One region of the Sphingomonas sp. SUN019 genome, then DNA from elsewhere that is predicted to be linked to it. Evidence: predicted binding sites of a transcription regulator. Region 1 holds the regulator's gene; each other region holds the start of a gene.
The links. The regulator LexA, encoded in region 1, represses DNA repair genes until DNA is damaged. The targets are predictions, from matches to a motif close to GTTCCNCNCTTGTTCT.
Positions count from the first base shown of each region.

Region 1 (6,260 bases):
TGCGCGACCTGACCGAGCTTTACGCCCGCATCCTCGGCCACGCGGCGTACCGCATCTTCGAGCGTCTCCGTATCCCAGTTGTGCACTGCGTCAAGCGCGGCGTGGAGCCGGGTGAGCAGCGCAGATGCGCCATCCTGGAGCAACGGCGCGGCGGCTTCGTCGATCTGCAGCGGGCGGGTGGCGAACAGGAACGCCGACCCGGCGGCCAGTTCGTTCAGATTTGCCGCGCGCGCCTTCAGCGACGGCATCGCCTGCGTAAGCAGGTCGCGCCGTGCCGCATCCTCGAAACCGAATTTTTCGGCGACCAGTCCGGTCAGTCGCGCATCGTCGGCGGCGCGGATGTAATGGCCGTTCAGGTTCTCCAGTTTCTTCAGGTCGAAGCGTGACGGCGATTTGCCGACGCCCGCCAGGTCGAACCATTCGACTGCCTGATCGCGGTCGATGATTTCATCGTCGCCGTGGCCCCAGCCGAGCCGGAGCAGGTAATTGCCCATCGCTTCGGGCAGGATGCCGAGTTCGTCGCGATACGCCTCGATCCCGACCGCGCCGTGCCTCTTCGACAGCTTCGCGCCGTCCGATCCGTGGATCAGCGGGATGTGCGCATAGGCGGGTTCGGGCCAGCCCATCGCGCGATAGATCGGTAGCTGGCGGAACGCGTTGTTGAGATGATCGTCGCCGCGGATGACGTGGGTGACGCCCATGTCGTGATCGTCGACCACCACCGCGAGCATATAGACCGGCGTGCCGTCCGACCGCAGCAGGACGAGGTCGTCGATCTCCACGTTCTGAACCGTCACGTCGCCCTGGACCAGGTCGGGGATCGTCGTCGCGCCCTCGGTCGGGGCCTTCAAGCGCACGACATAGGGCTTGTCGTCCGGCCAGTCGGTTCGGTCGCGCCACGGGCTACGGATGCGCAGCGGCTTCTTCGCCGCCTCCGCTGCGGCGCGCATCGCGGCAAGCTCGTCGGGCGTCAGATAGCAACGATAGGCGTGGCCGCTATTGAGCATTTGGTGCGCGACCTCGGCGTGACGCTCCGCGCGGGTCGCCTGGAACACGGCGTCGCCGTCCCAGTCGAGCCCGAGCCACGTCATCCCCGACAGGATCGCGTCGATCGCGGGCTGGGTGGAGCGCGCGCGGTCGGTATCCTCGATCCGAAGCAGGAATTTCCCGCCGTGGGCTCTCGCGAACAACAGGTTGAACAACGCGGTGCGCGCGCCGCCGAGATGCAGGAATCCCGTAGGCGATGGCGCGAAGCGCGTGACGACGTTTCGGTCGCGCGGCGGTGCCGCGGTATCGATGGTTGCGCTCAAGCGCGCTTGCTCCCAGGCTGTGAAACGAGATGGCGACCAAGGCCGCGAATGCCCCTAGCACGCGCTTCCGGCCGCTTCAAACCGCGGTCGGCGGGGCGCGTGACGCGGTCGAGCGTTGGCTTGAGGCGGAGCGCGATCAGCTGTTCCTTTGGCTGCCGGTGGCGATCGGCGCGGGCGTGGCGGCGTGGTTCGTGCTGCCCGATCCGGCGCTGTGGACCGCGGCAGTTCTGGCGGCGCTGGCCGTCGCCGCGATTGCTGTGGCTCTTGGCAGGAGTGGCCGAGCGGGCCGCAGCGTGGCGATCGGCGCGCTGGCGGTCGCGCTCGGGCTGTCGCTGGTGTGGTGGCGGGCCGAACGCGTGCGCGCGCCGGTCCTGGAGCGACCGACGATCGTCCAGTTCGAGGCGCGAGTGGAGCAGCTCGACGCGCTTCCGGCGCGCGATCTGGTGCGGCTGCGGCTCGCGCCGACGCGGTGGATCGACCGGACGCCCGATCCCGCGCCGACGCGGCTGCGGGTCAACGTTGCGACCGCCGATGCGCCGGCGGGGCTGACCGAAGGCGCAGTCGTCCGGCTGCGATCGCGGCTGATGCCGCCGCCATCGGCGGCGGTGCCGGGCGCTTATGACTTTGCGCGCGTGGCGTGGTTCGCCGGGATCGGCGCGACCGGGCGGGGGTTCGCGCCAGTCGAGATCGTTAGCGGCGGCGCGGGCGAGGAAGGGCTGCGCGCGCGGCTGTCGCGGCATATTCACGTTCGCCTTGAGGGGAGCGCGGGTGGTATAGCGGCGGCGCTGGCGACCGGCGATACCGGTGCGATCAGCGATGACGATGCGGAGGCGATGCGGCGGTCGGGGCTGGCGCATCTGCTGTCGGTGAGCGGGTTGCACATCACCGCGGCGGTCGGTTTGACGATGCTGCTCGCGTCGCGGCTGCTGGCGCTCAGCCCGTGGCTGGCGCTGACGGGCCGTGTGCCGTTGATCGCGGCGGGCGTCGCGGCGGTGGTGGCGGTCGGCTATACCTTGCTGACGGGCAGCCAGGTGCCGACGATCCGGTCGTGCGTCGCGGCCTTGCTGGTGCTTACCGCGATGGCGATCGGGCGCGAGGCGGTGACGCTGCGGCTCGTCGCGGCGGGGGCGGTGATTGTGCTGCTATTGTGGCCGGAATCGCTGGCAGGACCAAGTTTCCAGCTGTCGTTCGCCGCGGTGACCGCGATCGTAGCGCTGCACGAACATCCGCGCGTGCGAGAATGGTTCATGGCGCGGGATGACGGGTGGGTGCGCTGGGCGGTGCGTGGACTTGCGTCGTTGCTGATGACCGGATTGGCGGTCGAACTCGCGCTAATGCCGATCGCGGTGTTTCATTTCCACAAGGCGGGCATTTACGGCGCGGTCGCCAATATCGTCGCGATCCCGCTGACGACGTTCGTGGTGATGCCGCTGGAGGCGGGGGCGTTGCTGCTTGATACGGTCGGGCTGGGCGCGCCACTGTGGTGGCTGACCGGTCAAGCGCTGGCGCTGTTGCTGTGGATCGCCCACACCGTCGCCGCGGCGCCGGGGTCGGTCGCGGCGTTGCCTGCCATGCCCGGCGAAGCCTACGGATTGATGGTCGCTGGCGGGCTGTGGCTCGCATTGTGGCGGACGAAATGGCGGCGGCTCGGGCTGGGGCCGTTGGCGGCCGGGGCGGTGTGGGCAATGATGACGCCTGCGCCCGATCTGCTGGTGACCGGGGACGGGCGGCACGTCGCGTTGCGGACGGGCAGCGGTGCGGTGGCGATGCTGCGGGATCGGGCGGGGGACTATACGAAGGCGATGCTGGCCGAGAACGGCGGGGCCGATGGCGAGCCGTTGTTGCTGGCGGAACAACGCGAGGCGCGCTGCAGCCGTGACCTGTGCATCGCGACGCGCGAGGCGGGCGGGCGGCGGTGGCGGATCGTGGCGACGCGCAGCGCTTATCTGGTGCCGGTCGCCGAACTGGTCGCGGCGTGCCGCGCGGCGGATATCGTGATCAGCGAACGCCGCCTGCCGCGCACCTGCACGCCGCGCTGGCTGAAGCTCGACCGGCCGACGCTGGCGCAGACCGGCGGGATCGCGGTCACGCTGGCGAACGGCCGCATCACCACCGTCCACCGCGCAGGCGACCAGCATCCGTGGACGCTGGCCGCAATCAATCGTAGCGGCGCAGCAGCCCCGACAGCTTACCCTGCACGCGGACGTGCGAGGGGGGATAACGCTGCGGATCGTAGGCGCGGTTGGCGGGATCGAGCCGGATCATCGCGCCTTCGCGACGGAAATATTTGAGCGTCGCTTCGTGATCCTCGATCAGCGCCACGACGATCTCGCCGTCACGGGCGACGTCCTGCCGTCGGATCAGCGCGTAGTCGCCATCGAGGATGCCCGCCTCGACCATCGAATCGCCCGACACTTCCAGTGCGAAATGTTCGCCGGCGCCGAGCAGGGCGGCGGGAACGGGCAGCATGGTCGATCCCTCGAACGCCTCGATCGGGACGCCCGCGGCGATCCGGCCGTGCAGCGGAATTTCGATGATGTCGTTGGCGGGTTCGGGCGCGGCGCGGCGCGGCGGCGGGGCCGCCCGCTTCGGCTCGGCGCGCTCGGGCATCTTCAGCACTTCGAGCGCCCGCGCGCGGTTCGGCAGGCGGCGGAGGAAGCCACGTTCTTCCAGCGCGCTGATCAGACGGTGGACGCCGGACTTGGACTTCAGGTCCAGCGCGTCCTTCATTTCCTCGAACGAAGGTGACACGCCACTGTCGGCGAGCCGATCGTTGATGAAACAGATCAGCTCATGCTGCTTCTTGGTAAGCATCGCGGGTTCCTCCGGCGAACAGACGCGGAACCAATATGGAACACTTTGCTTGCCGTCAAGCGATCATGAGGATTTCCGCCGATTCGCCAGCCGCCGCTGGTGGCGCGTGCGGTTCGCGGATCACCAGGCAGTCGGAGCGCGCCAGCGTGAGCAGCATCGAGCTGTCCTGAATGCCCGAAACGCTGACCCGGCCATCGGTCAACGCGGCGCGCATATAATCGGTGCGCGGGCCGTTCGCGGGCAGGTCTTCGCCGAGGATCGCGCGGGTCGTGCGCGGCAGCGGGTTGTGTGCGCCCGCCAGCGCGGCGACGACGGGTTTGACGAACAGGATCGCGGTGACGAACGCCGACACCGGGTTACCGGGAAGCCCGAGCACCAGCATCTGACCGCGCCGTCCGGCCATCATCGGCTTGCCCGGGCGCAGCGCGATGCGCCAGAAATCGATCTGCGCGCCCGCCGCTTCCAGCGCGGGGCGGACCAGATCATGGTCGCCGACCGACGCGCCGCCTGTGGTGACGAGCAGGTCAGCCTGAACGTCGCGAAACGCCTCGGTCAGGGCGTCGAGCCGATCGGGCAGGATACCGAGGTCGACGATCTCGACCGGCGAATCTGCGAGCAACGATCGCAACAGCAGCCGGTTGGATTCGGGGAGCGCGGTGTCGGACGCGGGGGTGCCGGGTTCGACGAGTTCGTCTCCGGTTGCCGCGATCGCCACGCGGACGGGGCGGCGGACCGTGACGGCGCCGACGCCACCAGTCGCCGCCACCGCCAACCGGGCGGCGGTCAGTCGCGCACCCGCTTCGATCAGCACGTCGCCTGCGGAAAAGTCGAGTCCGCGCCGACGCGTGTTGCGGCCGAGCGCGAGCGGTCCTTCGCCGTCCAGCGTCAGACGATCGCCATCGCGCCCGGCTTCCTCTTGCACCATCACCGTATCCGCGCCCTTCGGCATCGCCGCGCCGGTGAAGATGCGTGCGGCCTCACCGGCTCCGATCGTGCCGTCGAACGGCCGCCCCGCCGCGCTTTCCCCGATGACTCGCCACGGTCCGGGCAGATCGGCGAAGCGGATGGCGTAACCGTCCATCGCCGACAGGTCCGCGGCGGGCTGCGTCCGCGCGGCGATCACCGGTTCGGCCGCCCATCGCCCGAGCGCCGCACCGATCGGGAGGGTTTCGGCCGCGACCGGCGCGACCGAGGCGAGCAGGCGCACCTGCGCCTCCGCGACGGGAAGCAGGCTCACGAGTGTCCGGCGCGACAAACCACGCGCGAATGTTGAGAATGTTGAGACGATAGCGCGTTTTTCACGATCGTCGGCAAGGATCGCGGCAGGCGGCGGCGGGCGGGAAGGGGGCGATCGCGCGGCATCGCCTTTAGCCTTGCCAGAACATTTCCAACATTCACAGGCGGTCGGCGTTTGTCACCATGCTCCGGGCGGCTAGTAAGGCTTGGGGAAAAGGGGACGACCATGCGGATTCCGATGTCGATCGCGCTGGCGGGCGCATTGTTGCTGGGCGGGGCTGCGCCGCCGAGCCAGCCCGAGCGGTTCGACATCGCTGTTCCGCCCGTCCTGCCGCTGCGCGAGCGTGCAAAGGTTCAGGACGCATGGTTGGCCGAGCGGCTCGACACCGTCGTACCGCGGCTGATGCGTGGGGCGGGCGTCGACATGTGGGTGCTGGTGGCGCGCGAATATGTCGAGGATCCGGTCGTGGCGACGATGCTGGACGCGGAGAGTTTTTCCGCGCGGCGTCGCACGATCCTGATGTTCTTCGATCCCGGCGGGGGCAGGCCGGTCGAGCGGATGACGGTCAGCCGCTACGGTCTTGGCACGCTGTTCAAAGCTGCGTGGAAGCCTGAGGCGGAACCCGATCAGTGGAAACGCTTCGCCGCGCTAGTGGCGGAGCGCAAGCCGAAGAAGATCGCGCTAAATATCTCCGCGCAGACCGCGCTGGCCGATGGGCTGACGCACGGCGAATATGAGGAACTGCGCGGGGCGCTGCCGCCCGAATACGCCGCGCGGATTGCACCGGCGGGAGCGCTGGCGATCGGCTGGCTCGAAACGCGCATTCCGGCGGAGATGGCGCGCTATCCGGCAATCGTGCGGAACGCGCACGCGATCATCGCCGAGGGGTTGTCGGACAA
Region 1 is NZ_CP096971.1:3,568,924-3,575,183, forward strand. It holds gene gltX (glutamate--tRNA ligase) at 1-1,310, opposite strand, end outside; partial or broken gene M0208_RS17230 (ComEC/Rec2 family competence protein) at 1,340-3,457, shown strand; gene lexA (transcriptional repressor LexA) at 3,468-4,124, opposite strand; gene M0208_RS17240 (molybdopterin molybdotransferase MoeA) at 4,180-5,361, opposite strand; gene M0208_RS17245 (aminopeptidase P family protein) at 5,587-6,260, shown strand, end outside.

Region 2 (6,260 bases), 2.3 Mb from region 1:
CGGCAGAGCCGGAAGTCATCGCGGCGCGCATCGTCTCAATCTCAACGGCGACATCAGGAAAAATTTCCTGTTCGACGAGACGGAACGCTGCCAGTCGCTCGCCGAGGCGACTTAATATCGCAGCAAATTCGGTATTCCCGGGTGCTCGCGCGATGGCATCAAACAATTCGTCGTAGTCGCCATCCTCGTCCCAGACTTGGGGTGCCTGGATGTTGGCGATCGTTTCCGGTGGTGCCCAATCGATCGCGAGCAGCAGGAGACGGGCGTGTACTTCGAGGAGGGCCCGCAGGTGAACTTCCGAGATCAGCAGCGGGCGCATGCCGCCGCGCGGGTGAGATTCTAGCAGTCCTTCGCCGAGCAATCGCATCGCCGCTTCTCGGACGGGTGTCGGCGACACCTCGAACTCGTGAGCGATTTTCGCAATATCCAACCTTGCATGTGACTCGATTGCTCCGTCGACGAGCGCGGCCTTCAGCCGCACGTAAACCGCCTCGCTCGTGCCGCCTCCCTGCGTCATTGCATCGCCCTTTGATGCCGAACTGTCGCCGATCTCGGCGCGGCGGCCGCGCGCCAACCCAGGTAGGTTTGTCGGCGCAGCTTAATGGGCGCGAGAACCCCGCGGCACGCAAGCACAATTGGTTTCGAATTGATCCTTTTCCTGAACGGACGGTCGCCTCGACCACCTCGTAAGGTCGTCTACGGGCGAGATGCTGCGATGGGTTGGCAGCCCTGAACTTTTGCTAAATCAGCTTCTACTTGCGGTGGACTGATCACTTACCCGCGTAATCTCAGGTGTAGCCGCCCACGTCGAAAAGGGCGGCAGTCGGGATACGCGAGGACGTCTTTTGTCGCTGATGCTGCGTCCAAATTTAGGCGTGTTCATGCCGACGGCCTGTCGGGTCGAAGTCGCCAAGCTTTTCCTCACGTTCGATCAGATCGGTGATGTGATGAGCCACGCGCTGTGCGACGAATCGAGCGGCCTGCGGACCCCACCGAGGATCGATCCTGTCGCTGTTGCCGCCAAGCGCCTGATCGAGTGCGTCCGGTAGCGCGTTGACGAATGTTTCCAGGAAAGCTGCAAGGCCGGACAATGCCCATTCGCTCGCCAGGTCCTGCCGACCGTAAAGTGCGAGCGTTAGTGCGCCGCGCGCAGGCAGGCCCGCCGCATCGAGCAACGCCAGCGCCTCGCTGGACGTCATGCCGCGCGAGCCACGCAATGCTCGCGAGATCTGATCCTTGCTGAGGCCCGCTCGCGGTACGAGGTCGCGTTGACGCTTACCGGACCGGGTGATGAGCATCGTCACGACCTGACGAAGCGTGTCGAGGTCGTGATCGGGGAGCGGATTGAGTGGCACGGTCAACCTCCATCCTATTCTTTCGAGCGTACAAGACGCACTGAAGAGAGTAGGGAAGTCACCAAATGTTGGAGCGATGATTGGTGCCAAATTGACCGCGACATGGCCGGGCGTTTCGCGTGCCACCGAAATGTGCGAGTAAGTTCAACATCTCAACACCGTTTGGGCGATTTCGCGGCGTCAAAGGCGACTCCGGCTAGTGGATATTTCTAATATTCGCGACGAATATAGCGGAAATAGCGAAGGTGATATGCGCGGCGTTGCGCTCGCGCACGCACCTTTGGTCTTCTTCAACGCTTGAAAGTTGGCATGCCGCTGTTCGCGGACGGCTGAGGCATCGCGTCACTCCGTGATCGCAAACGGCCCGGCAAGCGGTTGGCCGGGGCACTGAAGGTAGCTACGGTGGTCGCCGGTCCGGATGACGCGACGGCCGGGTCAGGATGATCCCGCCGACCCAAACCCAGATCGGCAAGGCTGCGATTGGCGAGGACGGCAGGACAACAGACAGAACGAAAAAGGTCGATCGAAAATCGGGCGTTGCCGACGAAAAATAATTGCTGCGCCGAAATCGCGCCGTTTCCGCCTTGCGGTGACTTCTCGGTGTCCGACGGGCCGCGATGATCGGATTGACATCGATGTGCCGTTCGGAACAAAAAAGGAACGAATCAACCGTTCCTGAGTCTGTCCGATGCCATGCACCATGTCACTATCCTCGCTGAACTGCGCGCTCGCATCGCCGTGGTCGAGGGGCCGCAGACGCATCGTGCGGCCATTCCGTTCGGAGTCGAGATGCTCGACCAGCGGCTCCCCGGCGGCGGTCTTGCGACGGGCGCTCTGCACGAGGTGGCAGGGAGTCCCGAACTGGCCGACGATGCGAGTGCGACGATCTTTCTCGCTGGAATCCTCGCACGCACCGAGGGGCCCGTCTTCTGGTGCCTGCGCTGGCGCGACCTGTTCGCGCCGGCGCTGCATCTCGCCGGACTTCATCCGGACCGCGTGATTCACGTCGAGGCGGGCAGCGACTCGGGCGTCCTGCTCGCGATGGAGGAATGCCTGCGGCACGCCGGCATCGCCGGCGTCGTTGGCGAGGTCACCAAATATCCGACCACCGCCTCCAAACGGCTCCAGCTGGCGGCGGAAGGATCGGGTGTCACCGCCTTCGTCTTCCGCCGCGCGTCGAAGATCGAGGTCGCGGCCGAAGGCACGGCGGCGGTCACCCGCTGGCGCATCACCGCCGCGCCGAGCGAAGCGCTCGGCATCCCGAGCCTCGGCCGGCCGCGCTGGCAGGTCGCTCTCGAACGCGTGCGGGGCGGCGAGCCGCGGCAATGGATCGTGGAGGGATGCGATGCGCAGGGTCGTATCGGTCTATCTACCGCACTGGTCGACCGACCGGTTGCGGCGGAAGACCGCCAAGCCGCCGCCTGACGCGCGCGCGCCGTCCGCGCCGCTGGTGACCGCGCTGGCCGAGCATGGCCGACGCGTCGTCGCCACCACCGACGCGGCGGCGCGGGCGCTCGGCATCGCGCCCGGCATGACCATCACCAAGGCGCGATCGTTCACCCGCGAACTGGACGTGATCGACGCCGACCCCGCCGCTGATCTCGACGGCCTGCGCCGACTCGCGCTGTGGGCCGGGCAGCGGTACGCACCCATTGTCGCGCCCGATCCGCCCGACGGGTTCTGGCTCGACGTAACCGGCTGCGCCTCGCTGTTCGACACCGAACGCGCGCTGATCAAGGATCTGCATCGCCGGATCGCGGGGTTCGGACTTGCGGTGCAGATTGCCGTCGCGGACACGGCCGGTTGCGCCCACGCGGTCGCGCGGCATGTGCCGGCCGGGCGGCCGATTACGATCGAGCCGGGCGACCACCGCAAGGCGATCGCCTTGCTGCCGATCGCGGCGCTTCGCGTCGACGTCGGCTTGGTCGATGGGCTGCGCAAGCTGGGCTTCGAACGGATCGAGCAACTGATCGGCACCCCGCGCGCGCCGCTCGCCAAGCGGTTCGGACGGACGCTTCACCGTCGCCTCGACCAAGCGCTCGGGTTCGTCCCCGAGCCGATCGAGGCGATCTTTCCCGAGTACCTCCCGTGCTGCCGACGGGGGTTCATGGAGCCGCTCGTGACCGCCGAAGCATTTGGTCAGGTGATCGCCGATCTGGCCAGTGACATCGCCGAGCAGCTCGTTTGCATCAGCAAGGGCGCGCGGCGTCTCGACTGCTATTTCCACCGTGTCGATGGGCACAATCAGGCGATCCGGATCGGCACCGCCGCGCCATCACGCGACGCCGCCCACCTCGCCAAACTGCTTGCCGCGAAGATCGAGACGATTGATCCGGGCCTCGGCATCGAAGCGATGACCCTCGTCGCGCCGCTTGTCGAGACGCTGGGCGCCCTGCAGGGCGAAGGTCTAGAAAGCGTGGCCAAGCGCGGCCCCGACCTCGCCGGGCTGGTCGATGCACTCGCCAACCGGTTCGGTCAGGGCCGCCTGTACCGCACGATCCCGCAGGCAAGCGCGATGCCCGAACGCTCGATCGCGCGCGCGCCCGCACTGTGCGTCCCCGGGGGCGCGACATGGCACGACGATCTGCCACGCCCGAGCCGGATGCTGAACCCACCCGAGGCGATCGACGTGACTGCGATGCTGCCCGACCATCCTCCTGCGATGTTCGTGTGGCGCGGGAAACGGTTCCGCGTCGCGCAGGCCGATGGCCCGGAGCGGCTGTACGGCGAATGGTGGCGCGACGCCGGGATCGAGATCGACCGCCCCTATACCGTTCGCGACTATTTCCAGGTCGAGACCATCAGCGGAGGCCGCTACTGGTTGTTCCGGCTCGGCGACGGTGAAAATGCGGCGACCGGCGCGATGCGCTGGTTCGTCCACGGTGCGTTCGCGTGACGAGACAACTGCGGATGGGTGTAGCGATGTGATGTGTGCGGAACGCGATGACGACGGCGCATCTCGGTACGTCGAACTGCAGGTCACAACCCATTTCAGTTTCCTGCGCGGCGCCTCGTCGCCCGAGGAACTGTTCGCCGCGGCCGCGGTGCTCGGTCTCCCCGCGCTCGGGATCGTCGATCGCAATTCGGTCGCCGGGATCGTCCGCGCATGGGATGCCGAGAAGACCACCGGCGTGCGCGCGATCGTCGGCTGCCGGCTCGACCTGACGGACGGCACCGCGCTGCTGATCTATCCGACGAGCCGGACCGCCTATAGCGGGATGTGCCGGTTGCTCAGCGTCGGCAAGGGCCGGGCCGGCAAGGGCGCGTGTCACCTGGGTTGGGACGACGTTTCGGAATGGAGCGATGGGCTGATCGCGATGCTGGCGCCCGATCGCGCCGACGCCGCCACCGAGGCGGCGGTCGCCAGGACTAGGCGCATCTTCGGGGATCGCGCCTATCTCGCATTGGCGATCCGGCGTCATCCACGCGACGCCGTCCGGCTGCGCGATCTGGCGGCGATCGCGGCGGCGGCGCGGGTGCCGACCGTCGCGACCGGCGATATCCTCTACCATGCGCCCGACCGCAGGCTATTGCAGGACGTCGTCACCTGCATTCGCGGGAAATGCACGATCGACCAGCTCGGCGACCGGCGCGAACGCGTCGCCGACCGGCATCTCAAACCTGCGGCGGAAATGGCGCGGCTGTTCCGGCGTTATCTGAAGGATACCAGCCCGGTGGCGCGCAGCGTCGAGCTGGCCGCGCGCTGCACGTTCAGCCTCGAGGAGCTGAAGTACCAATATCCCGACGAAACGCGCGTGCCCGGCCGCACCCCGCAACAGGAACTCGAGCGGCTGACTTGGGCCAAGGCGCCCGAGCGTTATCCCGAGGGTCTCGACGGTAAGGTGCGCGCTCAGCTCGAACACGAACTGCGGCTGATCGCCCAACTCGACTATGCGCCCTATTTCCTGACCGTCCACGCGATCGTCGCGTTCGCGCGCAGCCGCGACATTCTGTGCCAAGGCCGCGGCTCGGCGGCCAATTCGGCGGTCTGCTACGTGCTCGGCGTCACCTCGATCGACCCGGTCCGGTCGGAATTGCTGTTCGAGCGGTTCGTCTCGGCCGAGCGCCGCGAGCCGCCCGACATCGACGTCGATTTCGAGCACGAGCGCCGCGAGGAAGTGATCCAGTGGATCTACGAGACCTATGGCCGCACGCGCTCGGCGCTGACCGCGGTCGTCACCCGCTACCGCGCGCGCGGGGCGGTGCGCGAGGTCGGCAAAGCGCTGGGACTGAGCGAGGACGCGACCGCCGGCCTCGCGTCCTCGGTCTGGGGCTGGAGCCGCGAGGGCGTCGAGGAGAAGCATGCCGTCGAACTCAACATGGACCTCGGCGACCGCCGCCTGGCGCTCACGCTCGATCTGGCGCGGCAGTTGATCAACACGCCGCGGCATCTGTCGCAGCATCCCGGCGGGTTCGTACTGACCCGCGACCGGCTGGACGAGCTGGTGCCGATCGAGCCCGCCGCGATGGAAGATCGCCAGGTCATCGAATGGGACAAGGACGATATCGACGCGCTGGGCTTTATGAAGGTCGATGTGCTCGCACTCGGCATGCTGTCGTGCATGCGCCGCGCCTTCGAGTTTCTCGAAACCGACAAGGGTCTGAAGGTCGATCTCGCGACGATACCGGCCGAAGACCCGGCGACCTATGCGATGATCCGCAAGGCTGACACGCTGGGCGTGTTCCAGATCGAGAGCCGCGCGCAGATGGCGTCGATCCCGTTGATGGCGCCGCGCACCTTCTACGACCTCGTCATCCAGGTCGCGATCGTCCGGCCCGGCCCGATTCAGGGCGACATGGTCCATCCCTACCGCCGCCGGCGCAACGGCCAGGAGGAAGTGACCTATCCAACCCCGGAGCTGCGCCGCGTGCTCGAGAAGACGCTCGGCGTGCCCCTCTTTCAAG
Region 2 is NZ_CP096971.1:1,282,583-1,288,842, reverse strand. It holds gene M0208_RS06270 (GntR family transcriptional regulator) at 1-574, opposite strand, end outside; gene M0208_RS06265 (hypothetical protein) at 870-1,355, opposite strand; gene M0208_RS06260 (ImuA family protein) at 2,049-2,780, shown strand; gene M0208_RS06255 (DNA polymerase Y family protein) at 2,701-4,251, shown strand; gene M0208_RS06250 (error-prone DNA polymerase) at 4,283-6,260, shown strand, end outside.
Region 2: a site for LexA is predicted at 2,002-2,017, ahead of M0208_RS06260 (ImuA family protein). Genes of this name have one in related genera too.

Region 3 (6,260 bases), 3.1 Mb from region 1:
CATAGACCTGCGGGCTGCTGTCTTTCGCAAGGTCGAACGTACGGATCAGTTGCTTGCTGAGGTGTCCTCGGCAACCTTCTGATAATAAGGTGTATTTTGCGTGGAGTTCGAGGCCGGGCTGATAATCCCCTTTGTGCTCGCCGTCGCGCGCCACGCCCATGTCGCCGGTCGCGACGCCCTTCACCGATCCGTCCTCATTATAGAGGATTTCGGCGGCGGCGAAGCCGGGGAAAATTTCGACGCCCAGCTCCTCGGCCTTGCCCGCGAGCCAGCGGCACAGATTGCCGAGGCTGCCGGTGTAGGTGCCCTTGTTGTGCAGGAACGGCGGGGTCAGGACGTGCGGCAGGTTGGTCTTGCCGGTCTTCGACAGCACCCAATGGAGGTTTTCCGTCACCGGCACTTCGGCCAGCGGACAGCCGTCGTCGCGCCAGTCGGGGAGCAATTCGTCGAGCGATTTCGGATCGATCACCGCGCCGGACAGAATGTGCGCGCCGACCTCCGATCCCTTTTCCAGCACGCAGACCGACAGGTCGGCCTCTTTCTGCGCGGCGAGCTGTTTCAGGCGGATCGCGGCGGAAAGGCCCGCGGGCCCGGCGCCGACGATCACCACGTCGTAGGGCATGGATTCGCGTTCGCTCAATTCTCTTCTCCAGACCGGCGCATCCGGGCGCGCTCGGGCAACGTCCTGTCTCCGATTGGCTCTCATGCGAATTGACCGCCGCGTCAACCGCGTAGCTAGGTAGCGGCATGGGGGCCGATCAGAATATCGACTGGGCGAAAACCGCGGCGAGCGCGCTGGAATGGTGGCGCGACGCGGGTGTCGACATGCTGGTCGAGGATGCGCCGCGCGATTGGCTGGCGGCGATCCCTGAAGCGGCCGCGCCCGTTGCCGTCGCGCCTGCCGCTACGCGATCGGCAGCGCCTCCCGCTACGATCGAGGCATTCCTGGCGTGGCGGATGAGCGCGGACGCGCCCGAGGCGGATTGGAGCGGGGTGAAGATCGCCGCGAGCGGGCCGGTCGATGCCGTCCTGATGGTGCTGGTCGATTGCCCGGAGCGCGAGGACAGCGACGTGCTGATGTCGGGTGCAGTCGGTCGGCTGTTCGACCGGATGCTCGCGGCGATCGGGCGGAGCCGGGCGGATATCCACCTTGCGGCCTTGTGCGCCGCGCGGCCGGTCGCCGGGCGTATGCCGCGCGAGATCGAGGCGCGGCTGGGCGAGATCGCGCGGCACCACGTTGCTTTGGTTGCGCCGAAAAGGCTGCTGGTGATGGGCAATGCGGCGAGCCGTGCGATCCTGCCGACGGACGCCGCGCAGTCCCGAGAAAATTTACCTGTTCTTAACCATACGGGCGGGAAAGTGACTGCAGTCGTGACGAGTTATCATCCGCGCTTCCTGCTGGAAAAGCCAGCCGCCAAAGCCGAGGCGTGGAGGGATCTGCAGATGCTGATCGGGGGAATGAAGTGATCCGTATCTTGCTTTCGGCCGTGTGCCTGGCCGCATTGACCCCGACCATCGCGAGCGCCGACACCGCGCCCACTCCCGCCGCCGGCATACCCTCACAGCTCACCCCCGAACAGCGCGGCGCGTATCGCGCGGTCTTCACCGCGATCCGCGAGAGCCGCTGGAGCGATGCGCAGATCGGCCTGGACGCGATGGCGCCGGGGCCGCTGCATTCGTTCGCACGCGCCGAACTCTACACCGCCAAGGGCAGCCCGCGGGTCGAGCTGGAGCCGCTGGTCAAATTGCTGACCGAGGCCCCCGAACTGCCGCAGGCCGAGGCGCTGGCGCGGCTGGCCAAGGCGCGCGGGGCGGAGGAATTGCCGCCGTTGCCAGTGGCGCAGCGGCTGATCTGGCAGGACGGGGCTCCGATCCGCGTGCGTGCGAAGAGCGTGAAAAGCGACATGATCGCGGCCGATCTGGCCAACCGGATGACGCCCTACGTCAAGGCCGATATGGGCCGCGAGGCTGAGGCCTTGCTGACCGGCACCGGCGGTCTTTCATTGGAAGCCCAGACGGAATGGCAGGCGAAGGTCGCGTGGATCTATTTCCTGCAAGGGATGGACGGCGATGCGCGCCGGGTTGGCGACCAAGCTGCGAACGGCGGCGGCGAGTGGGCGATCACCGGGCGCTGGACGTCGGCCTTGTCGGCGTGGCGGCAGAATGACTGCGCGGCGGCGGGTGCGGGCTTTGAAGGCGTCGCGGCGCGCGCGACCGATACCGATATGCGCGCCGCCGGGCTGTACTGGGCCGGACGCGCCGACATGGCGTGCGGCCGTCCCGACCGGGTCGAGGCGCGGTTGAAGAACGCGGCGCAGTACCGCGAGGCGTTCTACGGACAGCTTTCGCGGCAGGCGCTGGGCATGAAATCCGCCAAGGAATCGCCGCAGCAGGTGACTGCCGACTGGGCGACGCTGGAAAAACGCCCCAACGTCCGCGTCGCCGCCGCGCTGGTCGAGATCGGTGAGAGCGACGAGGCCGATCAGGTCATCCGCCAGCAGGCGCGGATCGGCAACCCGGGCGAATTCGCCAGCCTGGTCCGCGTGACCGAGCAGATGGACCTGCCAGCTAGCGTCGTATGGCTGGCGCACAATTGCCCACAGGGCGTAACCGCGACCGCCGAGGCGCGCTATCCGATGCCGAACTGGACGCCCGACAGCGGGTGGCGGATCGACAAGGCGTTGGTCTATGCGCACACGCTGCAGGAGAGCGGGTTCCGCAACAAAGTGGTGAGCCCCGCGGGCGCCTACGGCCTGATGCAGATCATGCCCGCCGCGGCGACCGATTACATGCGCGAGCGCGGCATCAGTGTCGACAAGATCGCGCTGACCAAGCCGTCGACCAACATCGACATCGGGCAGCGGCATATCGAGCGGCTGCGCGACATGGGGTTAACGCAAGGCCTGCTGCCGAAGGTGATCGCAGCGTATAACGCCGGGCCGAAGCCGGTGCAGGACTGGAACGCGCAGGTCCGCGATAACGGCGATCCGTTACTGTATATCGAGAGCATCCCGTATTGGGAGACGCGTGGGTATGTGACGACGGTGCTGCGCAATTACTGGATGTACGAATCGCAAGGCGGCAAGCCCGCCTCGGCCAGCCGCACCGCGCTGGCGCAGGGGATGTGGCCGCGCTTTCCGGGGCTGCCGGGGGCGAGTGCGGTGCGGCTGAACGCGCAAGCCCCGCGGACCGCGACCGCGAGCATCGCGGGCGAGACCGGCGGGGTCACGCTGGCGCGATAAGTCGAAACCTGGAGGCGGAACACCTCCCCGGCGAACGCCGGGGTCCAGTTGCACGGTATTCAGTTGGCTGGGTCCGAATCTCGATCACAAGATTCGTTGAAACTGGACCCCGGCTTTCGCCGGGGTGGAGATAGATGGTAGGCGATCGCCATGCCGATCGACGACACCCTGCCCTTCAAGCCCGTCCGCATCGCGGTGCTGACCGTCTCCGATACGCGCGGTCTCGCCGAGGACCGATCCGGCGACACGCTGATCGCACGGCTGACCGACGCGGGGCATGAGCTGGCCGAGCGGCTGATCCTGAAGGACGATGCCGACGATATAGTCGCACAACTCCATCGCTGGATCGACGATCCGGCGGTCGATTGCATCATCACCACCGGCGGGACGGGCGTTACCGGGCGCGATGTGACGCCCGAGTCCATTGAGCGGGTCGCCGACAAGATGATCCCCGGGTTCGGCGAACTGTTCCGCTGGCTGTCATTCCAAACGATCGGCACGTCGACGGTCCAGTCGCGCGCCTGCGCTTGTGTCGCGCGGGGCACGTATATCTTCGCGTTGCCCGGATCGACCGGCGCGGTGAAGGATGCGTGGGACGGGATATTCCGCGATCAGCTCGATAGCCGCCACCGGCCGTGCAATTTCGTCGAACTGATGCCGCGGCTGCTGGAGCGTTAGCAGACGCCGATCGTCAGCTTGCGCAGCACGCTGCGCTCGATCGGTTCGTCGAAGCGGCAGCCGGCGAGACCCCCGTTGCACCACACGACTGTCGCCGCGACCGGCAGGCCGCCGTCGAAACGAATCCATAGCCGCTCACCGGCGCTTTGCTGACTGTCGAGCGTCATGCGGCAACCGTAGATCGACAGGTCGTGCAACGTGGCTTCGTTCGCGACCTCGCCGTGGCGGCGCGTGGTGGCGCGACTCACGTGAACGCTCAGGCGACGAGTCTCCCGTCGCTCGATCCGTGCGGGCTCGACGCAGTTGAACTGGCTCGATCGTGTCGCCATTGGCCCTCTTCTAAAGGCGTTATAGCGCGATTCGTACACCAAAGGGTTAACGCCGGCGCGTCGTTGTTCCTTTTATGTTCCGACTGGAATATAGTGGTGCATGGCCAACGCCCGCCCGAGTCCCCGCCCGAGTCGCGGCGCAACGATCAATCGTGAGAGCGCGCGTTTCAATCTGCCGCAGACCGAGGCGGACGGTGACTGGCTCGATGCGCGCGACGAAATCGACGGCGCGCCGCCGCCGCTGCGGACCAGCGTGACGGTCGAGCGGCCGAAGACGATCATCAGCCGCAACGTATCCCCCGACCTGCCGTTCGATCGCTCGATCAATCCGTATCGCGGCTGTGAGCATGGCTGCATCTATTGCTTCGCGCGGCCGACCCACGCGTTCCACGATCTGTCGCCGGGGCTGGATTTCGAGACCAAGCTGTTCGCCAAACCCGATGCGGCGGCGTTGCTCCGCGCCGAATTGTCGAAGCCGTCCTACACGTGCGGGCCGATCGCGATGGGGACGAATACCGATCCGTATCAGCCGATCGAGCGTGAGTGGCGCGTGACGCGCGGGGTGATCGAGGTGCTGGCGGAATGCGATCATCCGCTCGTCATCACCACCAAATCCGATCGCGTGGTGCGCGACATCGATCTGCTCGGCCCCATGGCGGCGAAGGGGCTGGTGGCGGTGGCGATCTCGGTCACGTCGCTCGACTCGCGCATCGCGATGACGATCGAGCCGCGCGCGCCGCATCCCGAACGGCGGCTGACTGCGGTGCGGCGGCTGAGCGACGCGGGCATCCCGATTTATGTGAACATGGCCCCGGTGATCCCGGCGATCACTGATCATGAGGTGGAGGCGATCGTCGCGCGCGCGGCCGAGGCGGGCGCGCTGGGGGTGTCGTTCATCCCGGTGCGCCTGCCGTGGGAAGTCGCGCCGTTGTTCCGTGCATGGCTCGACGAACATTTTCCCGATCGCGCGGGGAAGGTCATGGCGACGATCCAGTCGCTGCGCGGGGGCGAGCGCGACAATGATCCGGGGTTCTTCACGCGGATGCGCGGGCAAGGGCCGTGGGGGGAGTTGCTGCGGGCGCGGTTCCTGATCGCGCGGAAGCGGAGCGGGATCGACCGTAACCGGGAGAAAATGCGGTTGCGGACCGACCTTTTCCGCCCGCCGCGGGGGGATCAGGGGGAGTTGTTTTGAGAGCCAATCCTCCCCGGCACGGGGAGGGGGACCGTCGCCGAAGGCGATGGTGGAGGGGCAGCCAAGCAATGCTGGCCTTTGTCGCTGCCCCTCCGTCAGCCTTTCGGGCTGCCACCTCCCCGTTCCGGGGAGGAGCGACACTGTCTGAATAACGATGTAGCCTCAGCCCACGAGTGCCAGCCTTGCCTCCGATGCCTTCATCGCGACCGCGGTCACCCCCGGCAGATGCTCGATATGCGTCACCAGTTCGGCGTCGAGCAGGAAATCGCGGCCTATCAGCAGCGTCGCTATCCCACCGTCAGGCAGCGGCGTCAGCAGCCGCACCTCGCCGCGCGCGCCGCGATGGTCGGCGAGCACATAGGCCAGCGACGTGACGTCGAAGCCCTCGGACACCGCGATCTCCACCGTGAAGCGCGCGTTCGACGCCAATCCCTCGAAGGGCTGGATGCGCTTTACGGTCACGCGGGGCTGTTCCTCACCGGGGCGGCGGTCGAGTTCGACCGTGGCGAGGCCGCAGCCGCCGGCCTTCGCGGCTTCCTCCAGATCGTTGGCGACGGCGTCGTCGAAGCAGGTCGCGACGAACTGGCCGCTCTGGTCGCTGAGCGTGGCCATCATATAGCGTTTCCCGCGCGCGGAGGTGCGCCAGCGCGCGTCTTCGACCAGCACCGCCATCGTCGCGCCTGCGCGCGTCCCGTCGTCGGGGATGGCGAGCGCGGCGAGCGCGCCGAACTGCCGCGCGCCGTGCGCTTTGGCGAGATGCGCGTGGCGGTCGACGGGGTGCGCGGAGAAATAGAAGCCGTACGCCTCCTTTTCCTGCTC
Region 3 is NZ_CP096971.1:493,304-499,563, forward strand. It holds gene M0208_RS02440 (electron transfer flavoprotein-ubiquinone oxidoreductase) at 1-640, opposite strand, end outside; gene M0208_RS02445 (uracil-DNA glycosylase family protein) at 748-1,467, shown strand; gene M0208_RS02450 (lytic transglycosylase domain-containing protein) at 1,467-3,242, shown strand; gene moaB (molybdenum cofactor biosynthesis protein B) at 3,393-3,920, shown strand; gene M0208_RS02460 (PilZ domain-containing protein) at 3,917-4,249, opposite strand; gene M0208_RS02465 (PA0069 family radical SAM protein) at 4,350-5,441, shown strand; gene dnaE (DNA polymerase III subunit alpha) at 5,604-6,260, opposite strand, start outside.
Region 3: a site for LexA is predicted at 4,315-4,330, ahead of M0208_RS02465 (PA0069 family radical SAM protein). Genes of this name have one in related genera too.